Regions from separate parts of the Enterobacter cloacae complex sp. 394I7 genome, predicted to be linked through region 2. Evidence: predicted binding sites of a transcription regulator. Region 2 holds the regulator's gene; each other region holds the start of a gene.
What was found. Region 2 encodes PhoB, which activates phosphate uptake and scavenging genes when phosphate is short. Its sites were predicted from a motif close to CTGTCATAAAACTGNCNNAT; they were not measured.

Region 1 (6,660 bases), on a different contig from region 2:
AGCGTCGGCGGTGGCTCGCCCGGACCACGCCCGGAGAGGAAACGTGAGTAGTTTTCGATACCGGAGCAGTAGCCCAGCTCGTTCATCATCTCCAGGTCAAACTGGGTGCGCTGGCTCAGGCGTTGCTCTTCCAGCAGCTTATTATTCGCCAGAAGCACCTTACGGCGGTCTGCCAGTTCAACTTTGATCTCTTCCATCGCCTGCACGATACGCTCGCGTGGCGTCACGTAGTGCGTTTTCGGGTAGATGGTATAGCGCTGAACAACCGACTCGACGTGGCCGGTCAGCGGGTCAAAAAGCGACAGGCGTTCAACTTCTTCGTCAAACAGCTCAACGCGCAGGGCGATATCGTCCGACTCTGCCGGGAAGATATCAATCACCTCGCCGCGCACGCGGAAGGTACCGCGCTGGAACGCCTGATCGTTACGGGTGTACTGCAGCTCTGTCAGACGGCGTAAAATAGCGCGCTGATCGATGATCATCCCCTGGGTCAGGTGCAGCATCATCTTGAGATAGAGATCCGGATCGCCCAGACCGTAGATAGCCGACACTGACGCCACCACCACCACATCGCGACGCTCAAGGAGCGCCTTCGTCGCCGACAGACGCATCTGCTCAATGTGTTCGTTCACCGAGGCATCTTTCTCAATGAAGGTGTCAGAGCTCGGGACATACGCTTCAGGCTGGTAGTAATCGTAGTAGGAGACAAAATATTCCACGGCGTTATCCGGGAAGAACTCTTTCATCTCACCGTAAAGCTGAGCGGCCAGGGTTTTGTTTGGGGCCAGCACCATCGTGGGGCGCTGCAGATCGGCGATAACGTTGGCAATGGTAAACGTTTTGCCCGAACCGGTTACCCCCAGCAGCGTCTGGTGCGCCAGCCCATCTTCCAGCCCCTCTTCGAGACGTCGGATCGCCTCAGGCTGATCGCCGGAAGGACGGAATGCAGAATTCAATTTGAACGGTTTACTCATGGGCGACAACCTGATGACGTTATAAGCGGCAGGTGAGTAATTTTACTCGTTGCTGCCAGGAATGCCAGTAAAAAACACTGGATGAAAAACCAGTAGCATGTCAGGATATTTAGAGTACCGGCAGGGTGATTAGCGCGATAGCGGTCAAAATTTGGACCGTGACAACATAAAACACCAGTCAGGACGGGTTATCCCCAGAACTTTTTCTTTTTTAACATTTGTCAAGCCAGGTAATGATAGTTTTATGGCAACAGGTGACACTTTCATTACGGCAATTGCTTTTATCTAACCAATTAAATATTAAGCGATATTTTCTAAAGCCGCGTTTCGCGCCAATTTGGTCGTAACCCGCGTCTTCTCTCGCTTATCGCGTGTTTTCTAACTCTAATGCACATGGTTATCCACAGGAATAGTGGATAACTGCTTCCAGCCCGTGCAGACCGCCGCTCAGCAAATTCCCGACTTTTCCCACGAAACGGCAGCAAAAATTTTTTATAGCTATTTTTTGCTGATAAACAGTTGTGTCATTCATAACCAACCGATGCGATCTTGCTCACATTTCCACCATTTTAACCCTGCACCACAACTCATCACGTCCGGCACCGCGGATGTGCAAAGGGGGGTAATCACACACCGCTTATCCCGGATAAATTCCTAAAAAAGTCTCTTTTTTAATCAATTTAGGGTTTCTGGCAGGAGTTTTGCACATCCCACAATGAGCCTCATCCACACAGATTTTTAAGGAGAGAAAGATGTTGAGTCTGCGTGCAGTTAACCAGTTTTACGGAAGCCAACATACGCTATGGAACGTGGATTTAGATTTTCCCAAAGGCATGTGTACAGGCGTTGTTGGCCTGCCGGGGATGGGCAAAACGACCCTGATGAATTGCATCGCCGGGAAAGTGCCTGTCGACAGCGGCACCATCATCTGGCACGAAGCCGGTGCACCGCCGCGAGATTTGCTTAGCCAGACGCCAGAACCCTTCGCTGGCCCGGGAATAGGCTATGTCCCGCAGGACAGGCGGATTTTCTCCCAGTTAACCATTGATGAAAATCTGCATATCGCCATGCGGGCGACAGGGAAACCAGACCCTGAAGCGAAAAGTGACGTTTACGACCTCTTTCCGGAACTCTATGCGCTGCGACAAACCCGGGCCAACACGCTTTCGCCAGACGACCAGTATCAGCTGGCGCTGGCCAATGCACTGGTCATCCGTCCGCGGATGCTGATTCTGGATGAACCGATGCATGGCGCGGGCCACAGCTTCGCTCAGAAGCTGAGCCAGCTGCTGGTGCGGTTAAACCGGGAACTGGGAATGACGGTGTTGTTAGCTGAGCAGCAGCTGTCGTTTATCCGCCGGGTCGCGGAGCGCTTTTGCATGCTGTATCGCGGGCGTAACGTGGCCCAGGGCCACGTTAACGAGCTGGACGACGAGCTTATCGCCCACTGGATGTCGCTGGAGGCAAGACGCTGAGATCGAGGTAATGCCCGGTTTCAGCGCACCCGGCAGTGTCAGCCAGCCACGGGATCTCCCCAAGAAACGGCGCAGGAAGCACCCGCTTCAGCGTTGCCAGATACTCCTGATGTCGCCTGCCCGGCGCAACCACGTCGTTGGCTATCCAGCCGGCCAGGCGCAGCCCGGCCTGCTGAACGGCCTGGGCAGTCAGCATCGCATGGTTGATACAGCCGAGTTTGACCCCTACCACCAGGATTACCGGCAGCTGCTCGATTTGCACCCAGTCAGCAAAGGTCTGGTCCGCCGAAAGTGGCGTAAACCAGCCACCGGCGCCCTCCACCAGCACCCAGTCAGCCTGGCGTTCAAGGGCGCGTAACCCGGCAGAAAGCACGGCAAAATCAATCGGGCGACCTTCATCGTCGCTGATAATATGCGGTGAGGTGGGCTCGGCAAAGGTGTACGGATTCACCGCTGAATAGGCAAGTTCAAGCGTGCTGTTGCGCTGGAGCGCCAGCGCGTCGGTATTGCGTAACCCGTGCGCCGTCATCTCGCTGCCGGAGGCGACAGGTTTATATCCGGCGGTGGTTTTTCCCTGCATGCGCGCCGCCTGCAGCAGCGCTGAGCTGGCAACCGTCTTGCCCACTTCGGTATCTGTTCCGGTGACAAAATAACGTTCAGTCACGTTCAATAATCCCATGAAAAAGTTGATATGAGAGCGGGAACTGCCCCCGCTGCTGCGGCCACGCCAGCTCCAGACGCTGCAACTGGCCGCGGGTAAGAGGCTTCTTTTCACGCCCCGCATGCAGATGGGTCGCGCCAATGCCCTTCAGGGAGCGCATGGCGCTGAAGGCATCGTCGAAATTCAGCGTAATGGTCTGCTCAGCACAGCGATAGCGCCATCCCGCCAGCGCGTGGATGACCTGCTCGTGCGGCAAAAAACGGTTAGCGTGAGGTTGTTCATCCACCGCTTTCCACGCCTGATTGAGCTCCGGTAAAGAGCTTTCCAGCAGCGTGGTGAAGGCCACGCATCCACCCGGGCGCGCCACGCGATAAAGCTCGTTTAATGCCTGCGGGAGACTACTGCACCACTGTACCGCCAGATGGCTCCAGACCAGATCAAACCGCGCATCCGGCAGCGGAATGGACTCAATATCGGCAACCAGATAGTGGTGCGCGGCCTGCTGCTGACGGGCCTCCTCGAGCATATCGGGCGACAGATCGATAGCCGTCACCTCGCTGCCGGCCGCACGCCAGTGTCGGCTATTGGCACCCGGCCCACACCCGGCGTCCAGCACCTGAGGGAACCGGGTCTCGTTGAGTAAAGCAAGCAGCCCCTGCGCGCTCTGACGCTGGAGTTCATCGTGCTGCGAATAGCTGCGCGCGGCCCGGCCAAATGCCGCCGCGATCGCCTGTTTATTCACGGGTGTCATGCAGCGCCTCCAGAAGTGCTTCGATATCCTCTGCTTCGTGCGCCGCCGTGAGCGTCAGACGCAGTCGGGCAGTGCCGGACGGTACGGTTGGTGGACGAATAGCCGTCACCCATATCCCCCGCTCGCGAAGCGTCTGCGCCAGCGTGAGAGCCAGACCGTTTTCCCCCACCATCACCGGCTGGATTGCGCTCTGCGAATCGGTGCTCTGGAACGGGAGATGGCGTAACCCCTGGCGAAAACGCCGGATATGTTCCGCCAGACGCGCCCGTCGTTCCGCACCTTCAGCGCTGCGGATCACCGCCAGTGATGCAGACAGCGCCACGGCCTGTGCAGGCGGCATACTGGTGCTGTATATGAGATGACGGGCGAACTGCAGCAGATAGTCGGCGACAGACTCGCTGCACAACACGGCCGCCCCGCTCACGCCAAAACCTTTCCCGAAGGTCACCACCAGCAGTTCCGGCTTCACGTTTTGCTGATGGATGCTACCGCGCCCTTCCTCACCCATCACGCCAATACCATGCGCATCATCAACCAGCAGCCAGGCGTTTTGTCGCTGCGCCGTCTCATGCAGCGGACGCAGCGGTGCGCTGTCGCCGTCCATGCTGAACACCCCTTCTGTGACCACCAGTTGCTGTCCGGTGCAGGGCTTATCGAGCAGGCCAGCAAGCTGAGCCGCATCGTTATGGGCAAAGCGGCGGAGCTGCGCAGGGCTTAAACTTGCCGCTTCCAGCAGCGAGGCGTGACTTAAGCGGTCGGCAACAATGCGGTCGTCCTTGCCCATTAGCGCGGCGATGACCGCCTGGTTGGCGGCAAAACCTGAAATGAACAGCAACGCACGCGGATACCCCAGCCAGTCGGCAAGGGCCTCCTCCAGCGCCTGATGCGCCGTGGTGTAGCCGCTGACATGCCCCGAACCGCCGCTGCCGACGCCAAACCGCTCCGCGCCCTGCTGCCAGGCGCGGACGATTGCCGGGTGCTGGCTCAGCCCGAGATAATCATTGCTGGAGAAATTGCAAAACTGCCGGCCCTCGCGGGTGAGAAAACGGCCTGCGCCGTTTTCTACCACGTTGCGAACGCGAAAGGCATCTGCCGCCCGCCGTTCTTCGAGCGCAGAATGGATACGTGCCTGCCAGGTCATACGGTTGCCGCGTTGTAGAACTGGTCAGTATCGGCGTTGAAAATCTGCTGCTCCAGCTGCTGCTGTTGCTCGTTATCCCCCGTCAGGACGTCGGTCTGATGCGGGTTCAGCCCCAGCTTGCGGAACAACTGGACGTCTTTGTCCTCTTCCGGGTTCGGGGTGGTCAGCAGTTTGCAGCCGTAGAAGATGGAGTTGGCCCCGGCCATAAAGCACATCGCCTGCGTCTGCTCGCTCATCTGCTCACGACCCGCCGAGAGGCGCACGTAGGAGGTCGGCATCATGATACGCGCCACCGCAATGGTGCGGATAAAATCAAATGCATCCACGTCTTCGTTATCCGCCAGTGGCGTACCTTTAACTTTCACCAGCATGTTGATCGGCACGCTTTCCGGCGGCGTGGGCAGGTTCGCCAGCTGCAGCAGAAGACCTGCACGGTCTTTCACCGTTTCGCCCAGCCCCACAATCCCGCCGGAACAGACTTTGATGCCGGCGTCACGCACTTTATCCAGCGTGTCGAGACGCTCCTGATAGGTCCGCGTGGTGATGATATTGCCGTAAAATTCAGGGGAGGTGTCGAGGTTGTGGTTGTAGTAATCCAGCCCTGCTGCTGAAAGGCGTTGCGCCTGCTCTTCGTTCAGCGTGCCAAGGGTCATGCAGGCTTCCAGCCCCATCTCTTTCACCCCTTTCACCATCTGCTCCAGATACGGCATGTCGCGATCGTGCGGGTTTTTCCATGCCGCGCCCATACAGAATCGGGTTGAGCCTGCATTTTTCGCCTTACGGGCAGAGTCGAGCACCTGCTCCACTTCCATCAGACGTTCAGATTCAAGCCCGGTTTTATAGCGCGCACTCTGCGGGCAGTATTTGCAATCTTCTGGGCATGCGCCGGTCTTGATCGACAGCAGCGTACTGACCTGCACATGGCGTGGATCGAAGTGCTGACGATGCACCTGTTGGGCTTCAAACATCAGCTCAAGGAAAGGTTTATTGAATAATTCAGTAACTTGCGACATCGTCCAGCGTGCGTGGTGAGCCATGGGGCTTCTCCAAAGGGTTTTGTTAATTTTCAGATCGGTTTATACTCGTAAACCTAAAACTTTTCAAAATGGTTTACAAGTCGATTATGACCCAGGACGATCTCGCCTTCGACAAGCAGCATATCTGGCACCCTTACACTTCCACTACCCGCCCCCTGCCCGTTTACCCGGTCGCCTCGGCTCACGGGTGCGAACTGACCCTGAGCAGCGGTGAGTCGCTTGTGGACGGCATGTCATCCTGGTGGGCAGCTATTCACGGGTATAACCACCCGCGTCTGAATGCGGCGATGAAAGCGCAGATTGACCAGATGTCGCACGTGATGTTTGGCGGTATCACCCATCAGCCTGCGGTTGACCTGTGCCGGCGTCTGGTCGCGATGACCCCGACCCCGCTGGAGTGCGTTTTCCTTGCAGATTCCGGCTCTGTTGCCGTGGAAGTGGCGATGAAAATGGCGCTGCAGTACTGGCACGCCAGAGGTGAGACCCGCCAGCGGTTCCTCACCTTCCGCAACGGCTATCACGGCGACACGTTCGGCGCGATGTCGGTGTGCGATCCGGATAACTCCATGCACAGCCTGTGGAAGGGCTATCTGCCAGAGAACCTCTTTGCCCCGGCACCGC
Region 2 (6,660 bases):
ACTCAGCGAGATGGGCGAGCCGCAGTAGCGAATGTGCTCGCAGCCGCCGATAACCTGCGCCCGGTGGATATGCCCGAGGGCAATATAATCCGCGGGCGGGAAGTTTTGTGCCGGGAAAGCATCCAGCGTGCCAATATAAATGTCACGCACCGCGTCGCTTTTGCTGGCCCCAACGGTGGTGAGGTGCCCGGTGGCAATCACCGGAATCGCCTGGTCACCGCGAAGGGCGCAGGCCTGGGCATGCTGCTGGTGGTAATAGTCGGTGATAGCCTGCAGCAAATGCTGCTGTTTTTCAGCGCCGGAAAGCCCCGCCTGGCTTTGGACAATATCGCGCGGGCGTAAAAATGGGATCGGACACAGTACCGCACCCGGCGTCCCGTCGCGCTTTTTCAGGAGCTGCGGCGCATGTCCTGCGCTGGCCACCACGGTAGTATTGAGAAACGCCAGAATATCGCGGGATTCATTTAACGTTGCGACGGAATCATGGTTGCCGGCAACAATCACCAGATGACAGCCCGTTTGCTGCAGATTGACGACAAAACGGTTATATAACTCGCGCGCATAGCTGGGGGGCGAGCCGGTATCGAAGATGTCGCCCGCCACAATAATGGCGTCCACCTCATGAGAGCGGGCCGTATCCAGCAGCCAGTTCAGGAACGCTTCGTGTTCAGCCGCCCGGCTTTTGCTGTAAAAATTTTGACCCAGATGCCAGTCAGAGGTGTGTAGTATGCGCATTGCTGATCCGTGGCGAAAAAGAGAAAGCAGGATTATAAACTGTCAGGGAACAGAAAATAACCGCTGTAATAAAACAACAGTTTGCCCTTTATAGTGGTACTGTTTTTCATAAATCTGTCATAAATCTGACGCATAATGACGCCGCATTACAAACTTGTAACTTAAATAAGATAAAACAGGGCAAAGTATGGCGAGACGTATTCTGGTCGTAGAAGATGAAGCTCCGATTCGTGAAATGGTGTGCTTCGTGCTCGAGCAAAATGGCTTCCAGCCGGTTGAGGCGGAAGATTATGACAGCGCGGTGAACCAGCTGAATGAACCCTGGCCCGATCTGATTCTGCTCGACTGGATGTTGCCTGGCGGCTCCGGGCTGCAGTTTATCAAACACCTGAAACGTGAAGCGCTAACCCGCGACATACCGGTTGTGATGCTCACGGCGCGCGGTGAAGAAGAGGATCGCGTACGCGGTCTGGAAACGGGGGCGGACGATTACATTACCAAACCGTTCTCACCGAAAGAGCTGGTTGCCCGCATTAAAGCCGTGATGCGCCGCATTTCACCGATGGCGGTGGAAGAGGTGATTGAGATGCAGGGACTGAGCCTTGACCCTACCTCACACCGCGTCATGACCGGTGAAAATCCCCTCGATATGGGGCCTACCGAATTTAAACTTCTGCATTTCTTTATGACTCACCCGGAGCGCGTATACAGCCGCGAACAGTTGCTGAATAACGTCTGGGGAACTAACGTGTATGTCGAAGACCGGACGGTTGACGTACATATCCGCCGCCTGCGAAAAGCGCTGGAACTGAGCGGCCACGATCGCATGGTGCAGACGGTCCGCGGCACGGGTTATCGTTTTTCAACCCGTTTCTGAACAATGACAGGAGTGTGACGCGTGCTGGAACGTCTGTCATGGAAAAGGCTCGTCTTTGAACTGATCTTATGCTGTATTCCGGCCTTCATTCTGGGGGCCTTTCTTGGATATTTGCCGTGGTTTCTGCTGGCGTCGGTTACCGGGCTTCTGATCTGGCATTTCTGGAACCTGCTGCGCCTCTCTTGGTGGCTATGGGTTGACCGAAGTATGACGCCTCCGCCGGGAAGCGGAAGCTGGGAGCCGCTGCTGTACGGTCTGCACCAGATGCAGATGCGTAACAAAAAGCGGCGCCGGGAGCTGGGAAGCCTGATCAAACGCTTCCGTAGCGGCGCTGAGTCGCTGCCGGATGCTGTAATACTGACGACCGAAGAAGGGACGATCTTCTGGTGTAACGGCCTCGCGCAACAGCTGCTGGGCCTGCGCTGGCCGGACGATAATGGCCAGAACATCCTCAATCTTCTGCGTTATCCCGAGTTCACGCTGTACCTGAAAAAGCGTGATTTTACCCGCCCCCACAACCTGAAGCTCAACAATGGGCGCCATCTGGAAATCCGAGTGATGCCTTACAGCGATCAGCAGTGGCTGATGGTTGCCCGTGATGTCACCCAGATGCACCAGCTGGAAGGGGCGCGACGCAACTTCTTTGCCAACGTCAGCCACGAATTACGCACTCCGCTGACGGTGCTTCAGGGGTACCTGGAGATGATGCAGGAGCAAACGCTGGAAGGCGCGCCGCGCGAGAAGGCGTTGCATACGATGCGTGAACAAACGCACCGTATGGAAGGGCTGGTGAAACAGCTGCTGACGCTCTCGAAAATTGAGGCCGCCCCCTCGCTGGCATTGAATGACACCATTGATGTGCCGATGATGCTGCGGGTGGTGGAGCGCGAAGCGCAGACGTTAAGCCATAAAATGCATCAGCTGACCTTCGAGGTCGACAACACGCTCAAGGTGCTTGGCAGCGAAGATGAGCTGCGCAGCGCCATTTCCAATCTGGTGTATAACGCGGTGAATCATACGCCAGCGGGGACGGATATCGTGGTGCGCTGGCAGCACACGCCAACGGGCGCTGAGTTCAGCGTAGAGGATAACGGGCCGGGGATCGCACCTGAACACATCCCGCGTCTGACCGAGCGCTTCTACCGGGTGGATAAAGCGCGCTCACGGCAGACCGGCGGCAGCGGTCTGGGGCTGGCTATTGTGAAACACGCGGTGAATCATCATGAAAGCCGTCTCGATATTCAAAGCACGCTGGGTAAGGGAACCCGCTTCAGTTTCGTTATCCCGGAACGATTAATTGCCAAAAAGATCGCCTGACGACAGGCGTGTCAGTTTACCTTTCCACGGGCCAGCGTTTGCTGGCCCGTTTGCTTTGCAGTCAAGCGAAACGCGGCTGAATATTATACGGCTGGCTGTTTTTTGTTCGCATGATTAGCCATGGGTTTTTCTTATAATTAGCGTATTGTGCTGGTCTGATTTTTGATGCTGGCATATTGTTCTGGTTTCACGATCCCATCTTGCCTTTAAACGTTATAAGCGTTTAAATTGCGCCCCAGATACTGTCATACCGACTGTATTTGCGTGGTAAATCGAAAAACTATTCTTCTCCACGCCAGGACGGGAGCATATCCCGCTGAAATTGAGCAAATTTTCCGCTGTATCGTCCCGTCAGGGATAGCGAAAATCTCAATGTTTTCAACACCACATCCACAGGCAGTAAGGTTTTATGACCCATCACTTAAAATCGCGTGACATCATCGCGCTGGGCTTTATGACATTTGCGCTGTTCGTTGGCGCAGGCAACATCATTTTCCCTCCAATGGTTGGCTTACAGGCGGGTGAACACGTCTGGACCGCTGCGTTTGGTTTCCTGATTACTGCTGTGGGTCTGCCGGTACTGACCGTCGTCGCGCTGGCGAAAGTCGGTGGTGGCGTTGATAGCCTCAGCACCCCGATTGGCAAAGTGGCCGGCATTCTGCTGGCGACCGTCTGCTATCTGGCCGTTGGCCCGCTGTTTGCGACCCCGCGTACCGCGACCGTATCCTTCGAAGTGGGGATTGCCCCGCTCACTGGCGATGGCGCGATGCCGCTGTTTATCTACAGCCTGATCTACTTCGCGATTGTGATTCTGGTTTCCCTCTATCCGGGCAAGCTGCTGGATACCGTGGGTAACTTCCTGGCTCCGCTGAAAATCGTGGCGCTGATTGTGCTGGCGGTTGCGGCCATCGTCTGGCCCGCAGGCCCGATTAGCGATGCGATGGACGCCTATAAAAACGCCGCGTTCTCCAACGGCTTTGTGAACGGCTACCTGACGATGGATACGCTGGGCGCAATGGTGTTTGGTATTGTTATCGTGAATGCCGCACGTTCCCGCGGCGTGACGGAAGCGCGTCTGCTGACTCGCTACACCATCTGGGCTGGCCTGATGGCCGGTGTGGGGCTGACGCTGCTGTACCTGGCGCTGTTCCGCCTGGGCTCAGATAGCGCCATACTGGTCGATCAAAATGCCAACGGCGCGGCGATCCTCCATGCTTACGTACAGCACACCTTTGGTGGTGCGGGTAGCCTGCTGCTGGCGGTACTGATTTTCCTGGCGTGCCTTGTCACCGCCGTGGGGCTGACCTGCGCCTGCGCTGAGTTCTTTGCTCAGTATCTGCCGCTCTCTTACCGTACGCTGGTCTTTATCCTGGGCATCTTCTCCATGGCGGTGTCAAACCTCGGTCTGAGCCACCTGATTCAGGTCTCTATCCCGGTGCTGACGGCCATTTATCCGCCGTGTATCGTGCTGGTGGTGCTGAGCTTCACCCGCCCGTGGTGGAACAACTCGTCGCGAATTATTGCGCCAGCCATGTTTATCAGCCTGATTTTTGGTATCCTTGACGGGATTAAAGCATCCGCCTTTGCGCAAATACTGCCAGCCTGGACACAGCGTCTGCCGCTGTCCGAGCAAGGCCTGGCCTGGTTGATGCCTACCGTTGTTGTACTGGTTCTGGCCATTATCTGGGATCGTGCTGCAGGGCGTCAGGTCGCATCGAACGCCCATTAATCAACGGCAACAAACTGTTTAACCACGGGGCTTAAGGCCCCGTGGTTTTTTGTTTTTTTCGAGTTGAATGGCAAGATTTAAATGGAAAGCACTAACAAACTCAAACGTGGACTCAGCACCCGCCACATTCGCTTTATGGCGCTGGGATCCGCTATCGGTACCGGTCTTTTTTATGGCTCGGCAGATGCCATTAAAATGGCCGGTCCCAGCGTTCTGCTGGCCTACATCATCGGTGGCGTGGCCGCGTATATTATCATGCGCGCCCTCGGGGAGATGTCGGTTCACAATCCGTCTGCCAGTTCGTTCTCGCGCTATGCGCAGGAAAACTTAGGCCCGCTGGCGGGCTTCATCACCGGATGGACCTACTGCTTCGAAATTCTGATTGTGGCCATTGCCGACGTTACCGCCTTTGGCATCTACATGGGCGTCTGGTTCCCCGCGGTTCCGCACTGGATCTGGGTGCTGAGCGTGGTGCTGATCATCTGTGCCGTCAACCTGATGAGCGTGAAGGTGTTTGGTGAACTGGAGTTCTGGTTCTCCTTCTTCAAAGTTGCCACCATTATCATCATGATTATCGCGGGCTTCGGGATCATCATCTGGGGTATCGGCAACGGCGGTCAGCCAACGGGGATTCATAACCTCTGGAGCAACGGCGGCTTCTTCAGCAACGGCTGGCTCGGCATGGTGATGTCGCTGCAGATGGTCATGTTTGCCTACGGCGGGATCGAGATTATCGGCATTACCGCCGGGGAAGCGAAAGACCCGGAGAAATCCATTCCGCGCGCCATCAACTCAGTGCCAATGCGTATTCTGGTGTTCTATGTGGGGACGCTGTTCGTCATTATGTCCATCTACCCGTGGAACCAGGTGGGCACTAACGGCAGCCCGTTTGTGCTGACCTTCCAGCATATGGGCATCGCGTTTGCCGCCAGCATCCTGAACTTTGTGGTGCTGACCGCCTCGCTTTCGGCAATCAACAGTGACGTCTTTGGCGTGGGCCGCATGCTGCACGGAATGGCGGAGCAGGGCAGTGCGCCTAAGGTGTTTGCCAAAACCTCTCGTCGCGGCACGCCGTGGGTGACGGTAATGGTGATGACCGTAGCCCTGCTGCTGTCGGTCTACCTGAACTACATCATGCCGGAGAATGTGTTCCTGGTGATTGCGTCGCTGGCGACCTTCGCGACCGTGTGGGTGTGGATCATGATCCTGTTGTCACAGATTGCGTTCCGTCGCCGTCTGTCACCGGAAGAGGCGAAAGCGCTGAAGTTCAAAGTGCCGGGTGGGGTGGTGACAACCGCTGTCGGTCTGGTCTTCCTGGTCTTTATCATCGCCCTGATTGGCTATCATCCGGATACCCGTATCTCCCTTTACGTGGGCTGTGCGTGGATCGTCCTGCTGCTGCTGGGCTGGATGTTCAAATGCCGCCGCGACCGTCAGCTGGCGCAGGCACAGTAATCGTCCCTCTCCCCGCAGAGGGACTGGAAGGAGGCATCCGCTCACGCTGATGCCTCCTCCCCCGTCCTCCTCCCTCAATAAACCTCGTCATGATGAGCTAACCTTAACCACCCTGTGGCAAGGTGACGTCAATTTCATCAAAGGGGATTCGTGATGTTAAACGCCTGGCACCTTCCGGTTGCCCCATTTGTTAAGCAAAACAAAGACAACCTTGTGATTACGCTCTGGCTGGCGGGGGAAAATCAGCCTGAACGCGTGACGCTACGCGCCGAAATTGATAACGAAGAGACCGCGCTGAAAATGCATAAGCAGCGCAGCCAGCCGCAGCCCGGGATCACGGCGTGGCGGGCAAACATCGATTTAACCCGTGGACAGCCGCGTCGTCGCTACAGTTTTAAACTGCTGTGGAATAACCGCCAGCTGTGGTTTACCCCGCAGGGGTTTAGCCGTTTTCCGCCGGCCCGGCTGGAGCAGTTTGCCGTCGATTACCCGGACAATGGCCCGCAATGGGTTAACGATCAGGTGTTTTACCAGATTTTCCCGGACC
Region 3 (6,660 bases), on a different contig from region 2:
CCGACGGTCTGCGTCGTGGTCTGGAAGTTAAAGACCTTGAGCACCCGATCGAAGTCCCGGTAGGTAAAGCAACACTGGGTCGTATCATGAACGTATTGGGTCAACCAATCGACATGAAAGGCGACATCGGTGAAGAAGAGCGTTGGGCTATCCACCGCGCAGCACCTTCCTACGAAGAGCTGTCCAGCTCTCAGGAACTGCTGGAAACCGGCATCAAAGTTATCGACCTGATGTGTCCGTTTGCGAAGGGCGGTAAAGTTGGTCTGTTCGGTGGTGCGGGTGTAGGTAAAACCGTAAACATGATGGAGCTGATCCGTAACATCGCGATCGAGCACTCTGGTTACTCCGTATTTGCGGGCGTAGGTGAACGTACTCGTGAGGGTAACGACTTCTACCACGAAATGACCGACTCCAACGTTCTGGACAAAGTATCCCTGGTTTACGGCCAGATGAACGAGCCACCAGGAAACCGTCTGCGCGTTGCGCTGACTGGCCTGACTATGGCTGAGAAGTTCCGTGACGAAGGCCGTGACGTTCTGCTGTTCGTTGATAACATCTATCGTTACACCTTGGCCGGTACTGAAGTATCTGCACTGCTGGGTCGTATGCCTTCAGCGGTAGGTTATCAGCCGACGCTGGCGGAAGAGATGGGTGTTCTTCAGGAACGTATCACCTCAACCAAAACCGGTTCTATCACCTCCGTTCAGGCGGTATACGTACCTGCGGATGACTTGACTGACCCATCCCCAGCCACCACCTTTGCGCACCTTGACGCAACCGTGGTACTGAGCCGTCAGATCGCGTCTCTGGGTATCTACCCGGCCGTTGACCCGCTGGACTCCACCAGCCGTCAGCTGGATCCACTGGTTGTGGGGCAGGAACACTACGACACCGCGCGTGGCGTACAGTCCCTGCTGCAGCGTTACCAGGAACTGAAAGACATCATCGCCATCCTGGGTATGGATGAGCTGTCTGAAGAAGACAAACTGGTGGTAGCACGTGCGCGTAAGATCCAGCGCTTCCTGTCCCAGCCGTTCTTCGTTGCGGAAGTATTCACCGGTTCTCCGGGTAAATACGTTTCCCTGAAAGACACCATCCGTGGCTTTAAAGGCATCATGGAAGGCGAATACGATCACCTGCCGGAGCAGGCGTTCTACATGGTTGGTTCCATCGACGAAGCCGTGGAAAAAGCCAAAAAACTTTAACGCCTTAATCGGAGGGTGATATGGCAATGACTTACCACCTGGACGTCGTCAGCGCAGAGCAACAAATGTTCTCTGGTCTGGTCGAGAAAATCCAGGTAACGGGTAGTGAAGGTGAACTGGGTATTTTCCCGGGTCACGCACCGCTGCTCACCGCCATTAAGCCTGGTATGATCCGCATCGTTAAACAGTTCGGTCATGAAGAGTTTATCTATCTGTCCGGCGGCATTCTTGAAGTGCAGCCTGGCAGCGTGACCGTTCTGGCCGATACCGCTATTCGTGGCCAGGATCTCGACGAAGCACGAGCCCTGGAATCGAAGCGTAAGGCTGAAGAGCACATTAGCAGCTCTCATGGTGACGTGGATTACGCTCAGGCGTCTGCGGAGCTGGCCAAAGCGATCGCGAAACTGCGCGTTATCGAGTTGACCAAAAAAGCGATGTAACACCGGCTTGAAAAGCACAAAGCCAGTCTGGTTTCCAGGCTGGCTTTTTTTATGGTTTCGTATCACACCGATCTTTATTCATGATCCAAAAGAATAGCTAAGCTATTGTGTGTGCTAGCGACTTATCGCGAGAAGGCTATTTTCCAGAGAAAAAGGGGTTTACTCTGCCCCTAAAAATCGCCTCAAATAGCCATTATTGGCTGATGTTGAACGTTTTACCGCCATTCCATTTTATGACGCAAAATATGTAGAATTTTCAACGTCAACGGGTTTAACTTCTTACTCAAATTACAGTCAGGACGCGTATGTTGAACAATACAATGAGCGTGGTCATCCTTGCCGCCGGTAAAGGTACCCGCATGTATTCCGATCTTCCAAAGGTACTGCACACGCTGGCAGGAAAGCCGATGGTGCAGCATGTCATTGATGCCGCTAATGAACTGGGTGCCCGTCAGGTCCATCTGGTCTATGGTCACGGCGGCGATCTGCTTAAAAAGACGCTGAACGATGACAAACTCAACTGGGTGCTTCAGGCAGAACAGTTGGGGACCGGACACGCCATGCAGCAGGCCGCCCCGTTCTTTGCGGATGACGAAGATATTCTGATGCTTTACGGCGACGTCCCGCTGATCTCTGTCGACACCCTTGCCCGCCTGCGTGAAGCTAAACCGCTGGGTGGCATCGGGTTGTTAACTGTCGTACTTGACGATCCGACCGGCTATGGCCGCATTACCCGCGAAAACGGTAACGTAACGGGTATCGTTGAGCATAAAGATGCCAGCGACGCACAGCGTCAGATTCAGGAGATCAACACCGGTATCCTGATTGCCAATGGCGCGGACCTGAAGCGCTGGCTGTCGAAGCTCACCAACAATAATGCGCAGGGTGAGTACTACATCACCGACATCATCGCGATGGCCTATCAGGAAGGGCGTGAGATTGCGGCGGTTCATCCGGCACGCATTAGCGAAACCGAAGGGGTGAATAACCGCCTTCAGCTTTCCCGCCTGGAACGCGTTTATCAGTCCGAACAGGCTGAAAAACTGCTCCTGGCAGGCGTTATGCTGCGCGACCCGGCGCGTTTCGATCTGCGCGGGACCTTATCTCACGGGCGCGACGTTGAAATCGATACTAACGTTATCCTTGAAGGCAACGTCACGCTTGGCCACCGCGTCAAAATTGGTGCCGGTTGTGTTATCAAAAACAGCGTCATCGGTGATGACTGCGACATTAGCCCGTACAGCGTGGTTGAAGATGCACATCTGGACGCGGCATGCACCATTGGGCCGTTCGCACGTCTGCGCCCTGGCGCTGAATTGCTCGAAGGCGCCCATGTTGGCAACTTCGTTGAGATGAAAAAAGCGCGTCTGGGCAAAGGTTCCAAAGCCGGCCATTTAACCTACCTGGGCGATGCAGAAATTGGCGATAACGTGAACATTGGTGCAGGAACAATCACCTGCAACTATGACGGTGCCAACAAGTTTAAAACCATCATCGGTGATGATGTGTTTGTCGGTTCTGATACACAGCTGGTGGCACCGGTGACGGTCGGGAACGGGGTAACCATTGCCGCCGGGACGACAGTGACGCGCGATGTTGCCGACAATGAGCTGGTGCTGAGCCGCGTGCCGCAGGTTCACAAGCAGGGCTGGAAACGCCCGGTGAAGAAAAAGTAACGACCTGCACCCTGCTCTCTCCCGCGAGGAGAGAGCTCGTTCGGTGCGGTGTTTTTTGCCCTCGCCCCTCTGGGGAAAGGGATGGGGTGAGGGGATAACATAATCCTCCCCTCAAAGGCAGTACTTATAACAATAACCCCACTCTCTACAAGGCTCGGGGTGCCCGGAAAGGGCAAATACAGGTCAGCGACAACGCATGGCATAACGCCATAATCAGGAAATTAAACTATGTGTGGAATTGTTGGCGCAGTTGCGCAGCGTGATATTGCTGAAATCCTTCTCGAAGGTTTACGTCGTCTGGAATACCGTGGTTACGACTCTGCCGGTCTGGCGGTTGTGGATGCAGAAGGGCATATGACCCGTCTGCGTCGTCTCGGTAAAGTGCAGATGCTGGCCCAGGCTGCGGAAGATCATCCGCTGCACGGTGGCACGGGTATTGCGCACACCCGCTGGGCGACCCACGGCGAACCGTCTGAAGGCAATGCGCACCCGCATGTGTCCGAACACATCGTGGTCGTGCATAACGGCATTATCGAAAACCACGAACCGCTGCGCGAAGAACTTAAAGCGCGCGGCTATACCTTCGTCTCTGAAACCGACACCGAAGTTATTGCTCACCTGGTTCACTGGGAGCTGGAGCAGGGCGGTACACTGCGTGAAGCGGTGCTGCGCGCGATCCCTCAGCTGCGCGGTGCATACGGTACGGTAATCATGGATTCACGCGATCCGTCCACGCTGCTGGCCGCACGTTCCGGTAGCCCAATGGTTATCGGTCTGGGCATGGGCGAGAACTTTATCGCCTCTGACCAGCTGGCACTTCTGCCGGTTACCCGTCGCTTTATCTTCCTGGAAGAGGGTGATATCGCGGAAGTGACGCGTCGCAGCGTGACGGTATTCGATACCAAAGGCGAGCAGGTGAAACGCCCGGAGATCGAATCCAATCTGCAGTACGACGCAGGCGACAAAGGCGCTTACCGTCACTACATGCAGAAAGAAATTTACGAGCAGCCGAACGCTATCAAAAACACCCTGACCGGGCGCATCAGCCACGGCGAGGTGGACCTGAGCGAACTGGGTGCCAACGCCAATGAGCTGCTCGGTAAGGTTGAGCATATTCAGATCGTGGCCTGCGGTACCTCCTACAACTCCGGTATGGTCTCACGCTACTGGTTTGAATCCCTGGCCGGTGTTCCGTGTGACGTGGAAATCGCTTCAGAATTCCGCTACCGCAAATCCGCGGTGCGTCGTAATAGCCTGATGATCACCCTTTCCCAGTCTGGCGAAACGGCGGACACCCTGGCGGCGCTGCGTCTCTCTAAAGAGCTGGGTTATCTGGGCTCTCTGGCCATCTGTAACGTGCCGGGTTCTTCGCTGGTTCGTGAATCCGATCTGGCGCTGATGACCAACGCGGGTACGGAAATCGGCGTGGCCTCCACCAAAGCGTTTACCACTCAGCTGACCGTTCTGCTGATGCTGGTGGCGAAACTGGCGCGTCTGAAAGGTCAGGATGCGTCTGTTGAGCATGACATCGTTCATGGCCTGCAGGCGCTGCCAAGCCGTATTGAGCAGATGCTGTCTCAGGACAAACGCATTGAAGCGCTGGCGGAAGATTTCTCTGACAAACATCACGCCCTGTTCCTCGGCCGCGGCGATCAGTATCCAATTGCGCTGGAAGGCGCGTTGAAGCTGAAAGAGATCTCCTACATCCACGCGGAAGCTTACGCAGCAGGCGAGCTGAAACACGGCCCGCTGGCGCTGATTGACGCAGACATGCCGGTCATCGTTGTGGCACCTAACAACGAACTGCTGGAAAAACTGAAGTCCAATATCGAAGAAGTCCGCGCCCGCGGTGGTGTACTGTACGTCTTCGCCGATAAAGACGCCGGCTTTGCGAGCAGCGACAATATGCACATCATCGAGATGCCGCATGTGGAAGAGGTGATTGCCCCTATCTTCTACACCGTTCCGCTGCAGTTGCTGGCCTATCACGTCGCGCTGATCAAAGGCACTGACGTTGACCAGCCACGTAACCTGGCGAAATCGGTCACCGTAGAATAATCCCCTCAGGCTCCACCTTCGGGTGGAGCTTTTTTACCCTTCCTGGTTTGTTTTTAATCAACCCATCCGCATTTTTATTTATGACAATCTGTCATCTTCAGCTACTTTTTTCAGTGTCACATAAAGAAAATATTTCTGAAAACTTGCTGTCATGTAAGTGGTTAACTAGATGATAATTAAATGAATTTTTACTGATATTTAAGCTAAATTTTCATTGTCATAAAACTGTCATAATTCGTACATTTATCTGTCACCTGTTTGTCCTATTTTGCTCATCGTAGCCACTAAACAACGATTTACGAAAATCTTGCAGGAGACATTATGAAAGTTATGCGTACCACTGTCGCAACTGTTGTCGCCGCGACCTTATCTCTGAGCGCGTTCTCTGTATTTGCAGAAGCAAGCCTGACTGGCGCTGGTGCAACCTTCCCTGCGCCGGTGTATGCCAAATGGGCGGATACCTACCAGAAAGAAACCGGTAACAAGGTTAACTATCAGGGTATCGGCTCCTCCGGTGGCGTAAAACAAATTACCGCGAATACCGTTGATTTCGGCGCATCAGACGCTCCACTGTCTGATGACAAACTGGCGCAGGAAGGCCTGTTCCAGTTCCCGACCGTTATCGGTGGTGTTGTGCTGGCCGTTAACATTCCAGGCCTGAAATCAGGCGAGCTGGTCCTGGACGGCAAAACCCTGGGTGACATCTACCTCGGTAAAATCAAAAAATGGGATGACGAAGCCATCACCAAACTGAACCCGGGTGTCAAACTGCCTTCGCAGAACATCGCAGTGGTTCGTCGTGCAGATGGTTCCGGTACCTCTTTCGTTTTCACCAGCTACCTGGCGAAAGTGAACGAAGAGTGGAAATCTAAAGTCGGTTCCGGCTCTACCGTTAACTGGCCAACCGGTCTGGGTGGTAAAGGCAACGACGGTATCGCCGCGTTCGTACAGCGTCTGCCTGGTTCTATCGGCTATGTAGAGTATGCGTACGCTAAGCAGAACAACCTGTCTTACACCAAACTGGTTTCTGCCGATGGCAAGCCAGTCAGCCCGACTGAAGAGAACTTTGCTAACGCTGCAAAAGGCGCTGACTGGAGCAAATCCTTCGCTCAGGATCTGACTAACCAGAAAGGCGATGGTGCGTGGCCAATCACCTCTACCACCTTCATTCTGGTTCACAAAGAGCAGAAGAAACCTGAGCAGGGCGCTGAAGTGTTGAAGTTCTTCGACTGGGCGTACAAAAACGGCGGCAAACAGGCTAACGCGCTGGATTACGCCACC

Region 1: a site for PhoB is predicted at 1,206-1,225, ahead of uvrB (excinuclease ABC subunit UvrB). Genes of this name have one in related genera too.
Region 3: a site for PhoB is predicted at 5,594-5,613, ahead of pstS (phosphate ABC transporter substrate-binding protein PstS). Genes of this name have one in related genera too.

Annotation. Positions count from the first base shown of each region.
Region 1 is NZ_JBXWCR010000001.1:277,968-284,627, reverse strand. Features, by position in the region: gene uvrB (excinuclease ABC subunit UvrB) at 1-974, opposite strand, end outside; gene AC2FAP_RS01355 (ABC transporter ATP-binding protein) at 1,727-2,449, shown strand; gene bioD (dethiobiotin synthase) at 2,412-3,113, opposite strand; gene bioC (malonyl-ACP O-methyltransferase BioC) at 3,106-3,861, opposite strand; gene bioF (8-amino-7-oxononanoate synthase) at 3,845-5,002, opposite strand; gene bioB (biotin synthase BioB) at 4,999-6,039, opposite strand; gene bioA (adenosylmethionine--8-amino-7-oxononanoate transaminase) at 6,126-6,660, shown strand, end outside.
Region 2 is NZ_JBXWCR010000004.1:107,435-114,094, forward strand. Features, by position in the region: gene sbcD (exonuclease subunit SbcD) at 1-735, opposite strand, end outside; gene phoB (phosphate response regulator transcription factor PhoB) at 923-1,612, shown strand; gene phoR (phosphate regulon sensor histidine kinase PhoR) at 1,634-2,929, shown strand; gene brnQ (branched-chain amino acid transporter carrier protein BrnQ) at 3,339-4,658, shown strand; gene proY (proline-specific permease ProY) at 4,740-6,113, shown strand; gene malZ (maltodextrin glucosidase) at 6,267-6,660, shown strand, end outside.
Region 3 is NZ_JBXWCR010000005.1:24,452-31,111, forward strand. Features, by position in the region: gene atpD (F0F1 ATP synthase subunit beta) at 1-1,205, shown strand, start outside; gene AC2FAP_RS17320 (F0F1 ATP synthase subunit epsilon) at 1,226-1,645, shown strand; gene glmU (bifunctional UDP-N-acetylglucosamine diphosphorylase/glucosamine-1-phosphate N-acetyltransferase GlmU) at 1,951-3,321, shown strand; gene glmS (glutamine--fructose-6-phosphate transaminase (isomerizing)) at 3,550-5,379, shown strand; gene pstS (phosphate ABC transporter substrate-binding protein PstS) at 5,701-6,660, shown strand, end outside.